Regions from separate parts of the Leifsonia sp. NPDC080035 genome, predicted to be linked through region 2. Evidence: predicted binding sites of a transcription regulator. Region 2 holds the regulator's gene; each other region holds the start of a gene.

The links. Region 2 encodes HrcA, which represses chaperone genes, less so after heat shock. Its sites were predicted from a motif close to TTNGCACTCGNNNNNNNCGAGTGCNAA; they were not measured.
Region 1: groES (co-chaperone GroES) is a predicted target of HrcA. The motif match lies at 1,344-1,370, and genes of this name have one in related genera.
Region 3: groL (chaperonin GroEL) is a predicted target of HrcA. The motif match lies at 1,723-1,749, and genes of this name have one in related genera.

What each region holds. Positions count from the first base shown of each region.
Region 1 covers NZ_CP157390.1:483,644-486,895, forward strand. Annotated here, with positions in the region: gene rarD (EamA family transporter RarD) at 1-844, opposite strand, end outside; gene groES (co-chaperone GroES) at 950-1,246, opposite strand; gene AAME72_RS02365 (class I SAM-dependent methyltransferase) at 1,388-2,575, shown strand; gene AAME72_RS02370 (DUF4190 domain-containing protein) at 2,594-3,169, opposite strand.
Region 2 covers NZ_CP157390.1:3,540,362-3,543,613, reverse strand. Annotated here, with positions in the region: gene hemW (radical SAM family heme chaperone HemW) at 1-49, shown strand, start outside; gene AAME72_RS17250 (DUF4870 domain-containing protein) at 61-441, opposite strand; gene AAME72_RS17245 (DUF4870 domain-containing protein) at 529-1,047, opposite strand; gene hrcA (heat-inducible transcriptional repressor HrcA) at 1,206-2,225, shown strand; gene dnaJ (molecular chaperone DnaJ) at 2,255-3,252, shown strand, end outside.
Region 3 covers NZ_CP157390.1:305,042-308,293, forward strand. Annotated here, with positions in the region: gene groL (chaperonin GroEL) at 60-1,679, opposite strand; gene AAME72_RS01490 (cold-shock protein) at 2,101-2,304, opposite strand; gene AAME72_RS01495 (LytR C-terminal domain-containing protein) at 2,462-3,022, opposite strand; gene AAME72_RS01500 (DUF3263 domain-containing protein) at 3,045-3,252, opposite strand, start outside.

The DNA.
Region 1 (3,252 bases), 1.0 Mb from region 2:
AGACGATGCCGAAGCCGACCCAGCGCTCCGGCGGCATCGCCTCGTGGAGGATGTCGACGCCGACGAGGAACTGGATGAACGGCGCGAAGTACTGGATGAAGCCCATGTAGACCAGCGGCAGCCGGCGCGAGGCGGAGGCGAAGAACAGCAGAGGGACGGCGGTGATGACGCCGGCGCCGACCAGAAGCACCGCGTGCCACGGCCCCTCGGTGCCGATGGTGAGCCCGGCGGTCACCGCGACGACGATCAGCTGCACGACGGCGACCGGGGTGAGCCACATCGTCTCCAGGGTGAGACCGGAGACGGCGTCCACCCGGCCTCCGACGCGCTTCTTGATGAGGCCGTAGAAGCCGAACGAGAACGCGAGGATGAGCGCGATCCAGGGCACCTGCCCGTACCCGACGGCAAGCACGATCACCGCGACGACGCTGACGCCGACCGCGACCCACTGGGCGATCCGCAGCCGCTCCCGCTGCACGATCACCCCCAGGAAGACGGTGACGATCGGGTTGATGAAGTAGCCGAGCGCGGCCTCAACGACGTGACCGCTCACGGTGGCCAGGACATAGGTCTGCCAGTTCACGTAGATGAGCGCCCCGGCGAGGCCCATCGTCAGGACGACGCGACGGTCGCGCAGCAGAGCGCCGAACGCCCGCCAGGTGCGCGTCACCGTCAGCGCGATCGCACAGAAGGCGAGCGAGAAGATGACGCGCCAGGCCACGATCTCCCACGCCGACGCCGGCACCAGGGAGAGGAAGTAGATCGGCAGGATGCCCCACAGCACGTAGGCCGAGATGGCGTAGATCAGTCCGGACTTGCGGTGCTCGGTGAGGGGCTGTGACACTCCCACGACACTACTCCGCTGTGCCGACATCCGCCGGGCGCGCCGCAGCATGACGAAGGCCCGGATGCATCACGCATCCGGGCCTTCGTGCGAAGAGTCAGCAGGTCAGCGGACCACGACCGCGAGCACGTCGCGAGCCGAGAGGACGAGGAAGTCCTCGCCGCCGAACTTGACCTCGGTGCCGCCGTACTTCGAGTAGATCACCTTGTCGCCGACGGCGACGTCGAGCGGCACGCGGTTGCCGTTGTCGTCGATGCGGCCGGGACCGACGGCCACGACCTCGCCCTCCTGGGGCTTCTCCTTGGCGGTGTCGGGGATGACCAGACCGGAAGCAGTGGTCTGCTCAGCCTCGACCTGCTTGATGACGATGCGATCTTCGAGCGGCTTGATGGAGACCGACACGGTTGACCCTCTTTCTTTGGTTAACGCAGTCTTTTGAGCGAAACGCTGGGTTAGCAAACTCGTGGTGAGAGTGCTAACGATGAGTCTAGAGGGTGCGTTAGCAGTCCCGCAACGTGAGTGCCAGAAGGTAGCGTGAGTGCCATGGACAGGTCCGAACTGGTCGAGCTGCTCAGCCCTGAAGGGCTCCGGCTGCTCGACTCCCTGCCGCCCTATCGCACCGAGAAGGACGTGCTGAGGATGGTCTCCGACCTCCGCAAGGCCGGCCACTCCCCGGGGCTCGTGGCTGCCGTGCTGACGCAGGCGAAGCTGCGCAAGAAGGCGCAGGCGAAATTCGGCGAGTTCGCCTCCCGGATGCTCTTCACCGAGGCGGGTCTCGAACAGGCGACGCGGCTGCCCATCGCCGCCCGGCACGCCGGCCGCTACCGCGCCGCGGGGCTCGAGCGGGTCGCTGACCTCGGCTGCGGGATCGGCGGGGACGCGCTCGCCCTGGCCGCCCTCGAACTCGAGGTGACGGCGGTGGAGGCCGACGAGGTCACCGCCGCGATCGCCGCCTTCAACCTGGCGCCGTTCCCGACCGCCACGGTCGAGCACCGCCGCGCGGAGGATGTCGACCTGCGCTCGTTCGACGGCGTCTTCCTCGACCCCGCCCGCCGCACCGCCGGGCACACCGAGACCGAGCGGCTCACCGACCCGGACGACTACACGCCATCGCTCGGCTTCGCCTACGAGCTGGCGACCGGACGCTCCGTCGGGCTGAAGCTCGGTCCCGGATTCGACCGCGACCTGATCCCGTCCACCGCCGAGGCGCAGTGGGTATCCGCCGACGGGCAGGTCGTGGAGGTCGGGCTGTGGTTCGGAGCGCTCGCCCGGCCGGGCATCCGCCGGGCCGCGCTCGTGGTCCGCGGCGACGACGCGCACGAGCTGACCGCCGAGGCGGACAGCGAGGACGTCGGGACCGGAGAGCTCGGCGAGTACGTCTACGAGCCGGACGGCGCGGTCATCCGCGCCCGGCTGATCGGCGACCTCGCCCGGCGCATCGGCGGCAGGATGCTGGCCGACGGGATCGCATACATCACCGCGGACGAGGCGGTGACGACGCCGTTCGCCGCGGGATTCCGCATCCTGGACACGCTGCCGTACCAGGAGAAGGAGCTGCGCCGCGCGCTGCGCACGCGCGGCGTCGGCACACTGGAGATCAAGAAGCGCGGCGTGGATGTGGACCCCGCCGCGCTGCGCAAACGTCTCTCGCTGAGCGGCGACCGCTCGGCGACCCTGATCCTGACCAGGATCGCCGGGCGGCACACCGCTCTGCTCGCCGAGCGGATCTGACTCCGCTCGGCGCGTGCCTCAGTAGGTGCTGTAGTGCGCCGAGAAGCTCGCGAAGATGATCGCCAGGACGATCCAGTAGATGATCGCGAACGCCACGGCGATGAAGCCGAGGATGATGCCGGTGAGCCAGAAGCCCTTCGCCTGCGGCTCCTTCCTGCGGCCCAGGAAGCCGAGGACGACCGCGGCGGCACCGAACAGGAAGCCGATGCCCCAGATGAAGTTCAGCACGATGCCGACGATGCCGCCGACGAGCGACAGGATGCTCAGAATGGGCGACTTCTGCGCCGGCGTGGCATACGGCTGGGCGTAGCCGGGGGCCGGCTGCCCGTAGGCGGGCTGGCCGTAGGGCTGCTGCGGCTGCTGACCGTATGGCTGCTGCGGCTGACCGTACGGCTGCTGCGGCTGGCCGTAGGGCTGCTGCGGCTGCTGGCCGTACGGCTGCTGGCCGTAGTCCGGCGCCGCGGGCGGGACGGGAGGCGCCGGAGGCGTCGCCGGGGTGTCCGCGGGCGGGACGGGAGCCGCGGGCGGGACGGACCCGGCCCCGTTCTCCCCCTCCGGCTCCGGCGGGACGGCGGGTGCGTTCGGATCGGTCATCGTGCCCATCTCCTTCTGTCTGGCGTATTCCTGAGAGGATGCTGTACCGCATCCATCGTCGCAGCGGCTCAGGGTCGTGTCAA
Region 2 (3,252 bases):
GCGGCTTCTGGCGGACGCCGTTGTTCGGCGGCTGCTGCCCGAGGACTGAATCCTCGCCGCTCAGCTGACGAACTTGATGGCCACCGGGTAGACGTAATACGCGCCCTGGTTGGCCTTCACGGCCGCGATGATGCTGAACACGATGTTGACGACCCACACGGCGAGCAGGATGAGCAGGCCGATGCCGACGATCGTCAGGATCCAGCCGACCACATAGGCGATGAACAGGGTGATCTGGAAGTTCAGCGCGGTCGCGGTGTGTGCGCGCACGAACGGTCCGCGGTCCTTCAGCACGAGGTAGCCGATGAGCGCGGGGATCCAGTTGAACAGGATGCCGCCGACGTGGACCAGCGTGGCCCAGAGCTTCTCGTCGGCCGGGCTCAGCTGCTGTGCGGCACCTCCGTACGGCTGCTGCGGCGGCGGCGGGGGCGTTGCGGACATGGGTCTCTTCTCCTCCATGGGGGACGGTTGACGGCTCTCAGCCTAGGGGGCCGAGGGGGAATCTGAGAAGACGCCGAGAGTGTTTCCCTACTTGATGAACCGGAAGTTGATGGGGTAGCGGTATGTGCCTCCGCTGTTCACCCGCACGAACCCGAGGATCGAGAACACCAGGTTCACGATGTACAGGGCCCACGGGATGAGCAGGCTGAACAGCAGCCAGCCGATGCCGAAGGTGAACGAGCCGATGATCACGCCGATGATCTGCGAGGCCACCCAGGCGATGATCCAGGTGATCTGCCAGTTCAGGGCCTCCTTCGCCTCCTGATCGGTCAGCCGGCCGCGGTCCTTGAACACGAGCCAGATGATGAGGGAGGGCAGGAACCAGAGTATGCCGCCGAGGTGCGCGAAGGACGCCCACTGCTTGTCCTGCTCGGCGGTGAGCGGCGCCCCGGGAGTTGCGGCGTACGGCTGCTGGGGAGGGACGGCGCCAGCGGGCTGTCCGGCGGGCGCTCCGTATGGCTGGGAGCCGTATGGCTGGGAGCCGGCGGGCTGTGACGGGGGGACGTCGTCCCGGCCGTCGGCCGGGGGCTGATTCGGGTCTGTCATGTCGGAACCCTTTCCTGGTCGGTTGCGACCTCTGTCGAACCGGTGGGCACACAGTACTGCCGGCCGACACCGTGGACAATCATCCGTTGCAGCGTTTCCGCGCGATATGATTAGCACTCAGGAACGTTGAGTGCTAAGGAACGACGGGAGGCGGTCGCATGGTCTCGGAACGGAGCCTCGAAGTGCTTCGCGTGATCGTCCAGGACTACGTCGAGTCGCGGGAGCCCGTCGGCTCGAAGAGCATCGTCGAACGTCACTCGTTCGGCGTCTCGGCGGCGACGATCCGCAACGACATGGCGCTGCTCGAGGAGGAGGAGTTGATCGCGGCTCCGCACACCTCGTCGGGCCGCGTCCCCACCGACAAGGGCTACCGGCTGTACGTCGACCACCTGGCGGAGGCGCGCCCGCTGAGCCCGGCACAGCGCACGGCGATCGAGACGTTCCTCGGTCAGTCGCTCGACCTGGACGACGTGCTCTCCCGCACCGTCCGGCTGCTGTCGCAGCTCACGAACCAGGTCGCGCTGGTGCAGTTCCCGTCGGTGGCGCGCTCGCGCATCCGGCACATCGAGCTGGTGGCGCTCGCGCCGCGTCGGCTCCTCAGCGTCCTGATCACCGACTCGGGCGCGGTCGAGCAGCGGGTGATCGAGCTGACAGAGGAGCTCGAGGACGCCGACATCGCCGAGATCCGCGGTGCCATCAACGGGGCGGCGGCCGGGCTCTCGCTCGCAGACGCCGCCGCGCGGCTGCGTCAGCTTCCCGACGCGCTCACCGAGCGCACCAGGGCGCTCGTCGCGCCCGTGGCGAGCGCCCTTCTCGACCAGATCGCTGCGAACCGCCAGGAGAAGCTGATGATGGCCGGCGCTGCGAACCTGGTGCGCACCGAGACCGACTTCCCGGGAACGATCACGCCGGTGCTCGAGGCGATCGAGGAGCAGGTGGTGCTGCTGCGCCTCTTCGACGAGATGGCGCACGACCAGCACGGCGTCGCCGTCAGCATCGGTCGCGAGAACGCCGTCTTCGGGCTCGCTGAGACCTCTGTCATGTCCAGCGGCTACAGTTCGGCGGGATCGGACATCGCCCGCGTCGGACTGCTCGGCCCGCTCCGGATGGACTACTCGGGCAACATGGCCGCCGTGCGCGCCGTCGCCCGCTACCTCTCCCGCCTCCTGGGCGACTGAACACGAAACGAAAAGAAGGAACAGCCTCCGTGGCCGACCACTACGAAGTCCTCGGCGTTGACCGCAACGCCACCCCCGATGAGATCAAGAAGGCGTACCGGAAGCTCGCGCGCGAGCTGCACCCGGACGTGAACCCGAGCAGCGAGGCGCAGGAGCGCTTCAAGCTGGTCACGCACGCCTACGACGTCCTCAGCGACCCGCAGCAGCGTCAGCAGTACGACCTCGGCGGCTCCACCGGCTTCGGCGGAGCGGGCGGGGCGGACTTCACGGGCTTCGGCGACATCTTCGAGACGTTCTTCGGGGGCGGCGGAGGGTCGCAGCGCGGCCCGCGGTCGCGTCGGGAGCGCGGCCAGGACGCCCTGCTGCGCGTCGAGGTCGACCTCGACGAGGTCATCTTCGGCACGCACCGCGACCTCGAGGTGGACACCGCCGTCGTCTGCGAGACCTGCAACGGCTCCTGCTGCCAGCCGGGCACCGCGCCGGTGACCTGCGACATCTGCCACGGCACCGGCAGCATCCAGCGCTCGGTGCGCTCGCTGCTCGGCAACGTGATGACCTCCAGCCCCTGCGGCACCTGCCGCGGCTACGGCACCGTCATCGCGACGCCGTGCGTCACCTGCCAGGGGCAGGGCCGGGTGCGCGCCCGCCGGACCGTGCCGGTGGACATCCCCGCCGGTGTCGACACCGGCCTGCGCCTGCAGATGCCCGGATCCGGCGAGGCCGGTCCCGCCGGCGGCCCGAACGGCGACCTGTACCTCGAGATCAAGGTCAAGCACCACGATGTCTTCAGCCGCGACGGCGACGACCTGCTGTGCACGCTCGAGGTGTCGATGGTGGACGCGATCCTCGGCACGGTGGCGAACGTCAAGGCGCTGGACGGCGACATCCGGCTCGAACTGAAGCCGGGGACGCAGAGCGCCGACATCGTGACGGTGAAGGACCGCGGCATCACGCACCTGCGCGGCCAGGGCCGCGGCGACCTGCGCGTGGGCATCCAGGTGGTCACCCCGACGAAGCTCGACCACAA
Region 3 (3,252 bases), 840 kb from region 2:
GACGCGAAAGAGGGCGCCTCCCGAAGGAGACGCCCTCTGTCAGCGTGAAGCGGACGGACTCAGAAGTCCATGCCACCGGTCGGGTCGGCCGGGACCGGAGCGGACTTCTCCGGCTTGTCGGCGACGACGGCCTCGGTGGTGAGGAACAGGCCCGCGATGGACGCCGCGTTCTGCAGCGCCGAGCGGGTGACCTTCACCGGGTCGTTGATGCCGGCGGCCAGCATGTCGACGTACTCGCCGGAGGCGGCGTTCAGGCCGTGACCCACCGGGAGCTCGCGGACCTTGGCCACGACGACGCCGGCCTCGAGGCCCGCGTTGATCGCGATCTGCTTGAGCGGAGCCTCGATGGCGACCTTGACGATGTTCGCGCCGGTCGCCTCGTCGCCCTCGAGGGCGAGCTTCTCGAACGCGGTCTTGCCGGCCTGGATGAGCGCAACGCCACCACCGGCGACGATGCCCTCCTCGACGGCGGCCTTCGCGTTGCGGACGGCGTCCTCGATGCGGTGCTTGCGCTCCTTGAGCTCGACCTCGGTGGCCGCGCCCGCCTTGATGACGGCGACGCCGCCGGCGAGCTTGGCGAGGCGCTCCTGCAGCTTCTCGCGGTCGTAGTCCGAGTCGGTGTTCTCGATCTCGCCACGGATCTGGGCCACGCGACCGGCGATGGCCTCGGGGTCGCCCGCGCCCTCGACGATGGTGGTCTCGTCCTTGGTGATGACGACCTTGCGGGCCTGGCCGAGCAGGTCGAGGGTCACGTTCTCGAGCTTGAGGCCGACCTCCTCGGAGATGACCTGGCCGCCGGTGAGGATCGCGATGTCCTGCAGCATGGCCTTGCGGCGGTCACCGAAGCCCGGAGCCTTGACGGCGACGGACTTGAAGATGCCGCGGATCTTGTTGACGATCAGGGTCGCCAGGGCCTCGCCGTCGACGTCCTCAGCGATGATGAGGAGCTGCTTGTTGGCCTGGATGACCTTGTCGACGATCGGGAGCAGGTCCTTGATCGAGGAGATCTTCTGGTTGGCGATGAGGATGTACGGGTCCTCGAACACCGCCTCCTGGCGGTCCTGGTCGGTGACGAAGTACTGCGACAGGAAGCCCTTGTCGAAGCGCATGCCTTCGGTCAGCTCGAGCTCGGTGCCGAAGGTGTTCGACTCCTCGACGGTGACGACGCCCTCCTTGCCGACCTTGTCGATCGCCTCGGCGATGATCTCGCCGATGGTGGTGTCACCGGCGGAGATGGACGCGGTCGCCGCGATCTCGGCCTTGGTCTCGACCTCCTTGGCGCTGGAGACGAGCTCGTCGGTCACGGCCGCGACGGCCTTCTCGATGCCGCGCTTCAGCGTGATGGGGTCGGCGCCGGCGGCCACGTTGCGGAGGCCCTCCTTGACGAGCGCCTGGGCCAGAACGGTGGCCGTGGTGGTGCCGTCACCGGCGACGTCGTCGGTCTTCTTCGCGACCTCCTTGACGAGCTCCGCACCGATCTTCTCGTACGGGTCGTCGAGCTCGATCTCCTTCGCGATGGAGACGCCATCGTTGGTGATGGTCGGGGCGCCCCACTTCTTCTCCAGGACGACGTTGCGGCCACGCGGGCCCAGCGTCACCTTGACCGTGTCGGCCAGGATGTTCAGGCCGCGCTCGAGGCCGCGGCGCGCGTCCTCGTCGAAAGCAATGATCTTTGCCATGTGTTACTCGTCCCTCCCGGACGTCTGCGAAAGATTCCGTTGATTAGCACTCGATCAGATGGAGTGCTAAAGCGATTCTGGCACTCGCGGCGGTGGAGTGCAAGACGGGTCCGCGCGTGGCGGACGCCCGGGAGGGGGCGAGGTCAGCGGCGTCGTCGATAGTGGAGGAGGAGGCGGCCCCCGGAGCGCTCGGAGTCGACCAGGTCGAAGTCCTGCAGCCCGTCCATCAGCCCGGTTCGACGACGGGAACCGGCTCCGCAGAGCTCCGGGCCGCGAATGGTGAGAAGCGGTGGAATTCCTGGCCGAGTGGCGACATCATGTCACCACTCGGCGCCGGGGTCACCAGAAAAAGAGGACCGGGAACACGAGAGAGCGCCGCCCGATCGGGCGGCGCTCTCGTGGTCGTTCTGACGCTTGCGTACTACACCGGACGCACAGACTCGGCCTGCGGGCCCTTGTTGCCCGAGCCGACCTCGAACTGCACCTGCTGGCCCTCTTCGAGAACCTTGTAGCCGTTCATGTCAATTGCGGAGTAATGAACGAAAACGTCCTGTCCCCCACCTTCGACGGTGATGAATCCGTAGCCCTTCTCAGCGTTGAACCACTTCACGGTCCCGTTCGCCATGCATTACTCCCATTGCTGTGTCGCTCGCACGGTCCAGCGCCGCGCGTTGAATCCCGATCCTAATGCTTGGTATGCAGGTATTCGCCAGTCTTTTCGCCAATCCGTTACCAAAACGGCGGAAGTTAAACACACGCGAAACAATCGCGGGCGGCGGGGCTCAGCCGGTGTAGTTGCTCCCGAGCACGACGGTGAGGTCGGCGCCCGTGTCGGCGAAGTCCTGCGTCTGCTGGACGGTGGCGCCGGGCAGGGACGCCGCGACGCCGAGCGCGGCCGCCTGTTTGGCCGGGTCCGCGTAGTAGACGACGGTCTTCGCGACGTTGGTGTTGTCGGCGTTGGCGATCGCGCCGATCTTCCAGCCCGCCTTCGTCAGCACATCCGAAGCCTTCGCGCCGAGTCCCTCGGTCGCCGTGCCGTTCAGGATGTTGACCGACAGCGACGGGTCGACCGTCGGCGTGACCGTCGGGGTCGGCGTCGAGGTGGCGGTCGCGGTGGCGGAGCTCGGGCCGCCCTTCGAGTTGGGCGACGCGTGGAAGCTGATCGAGCCGCTCACCAGCGAGAGGCCGAAGACGCCGGCGCCGATGAGCACCACCGTGGCGAGAGCCGCCCAGCCGACCGCGATCCAGCCCCGCCCCTTCGGCCGCGGAGCCCGGTGCGCGCCGACGCGGTGCAGGTCGTCGGGGATCTCGTCGAACCGGTCTCTGGGGTATCTCTGTGCCATCTGGTGGGGGTTTCCTCGCGGGTCAGTCGGCGGGCGGGAGCATCCTGGCCTGCCGAGCGGCGAGCCGGCTCTCACGCAGCCGGAGCAGGCGCTTGACGAGCATGGGGTCGTGCTGGAGCGCCTCCGGGCGGTCGATCAGCGCACCGAGGAGCTGATAGTACCGGGCCGCCGAGAGACCGAACTCCTCGCGGATGGCCTGCTCCTTGGCGCCGGCGTGCCGCCACCACTGG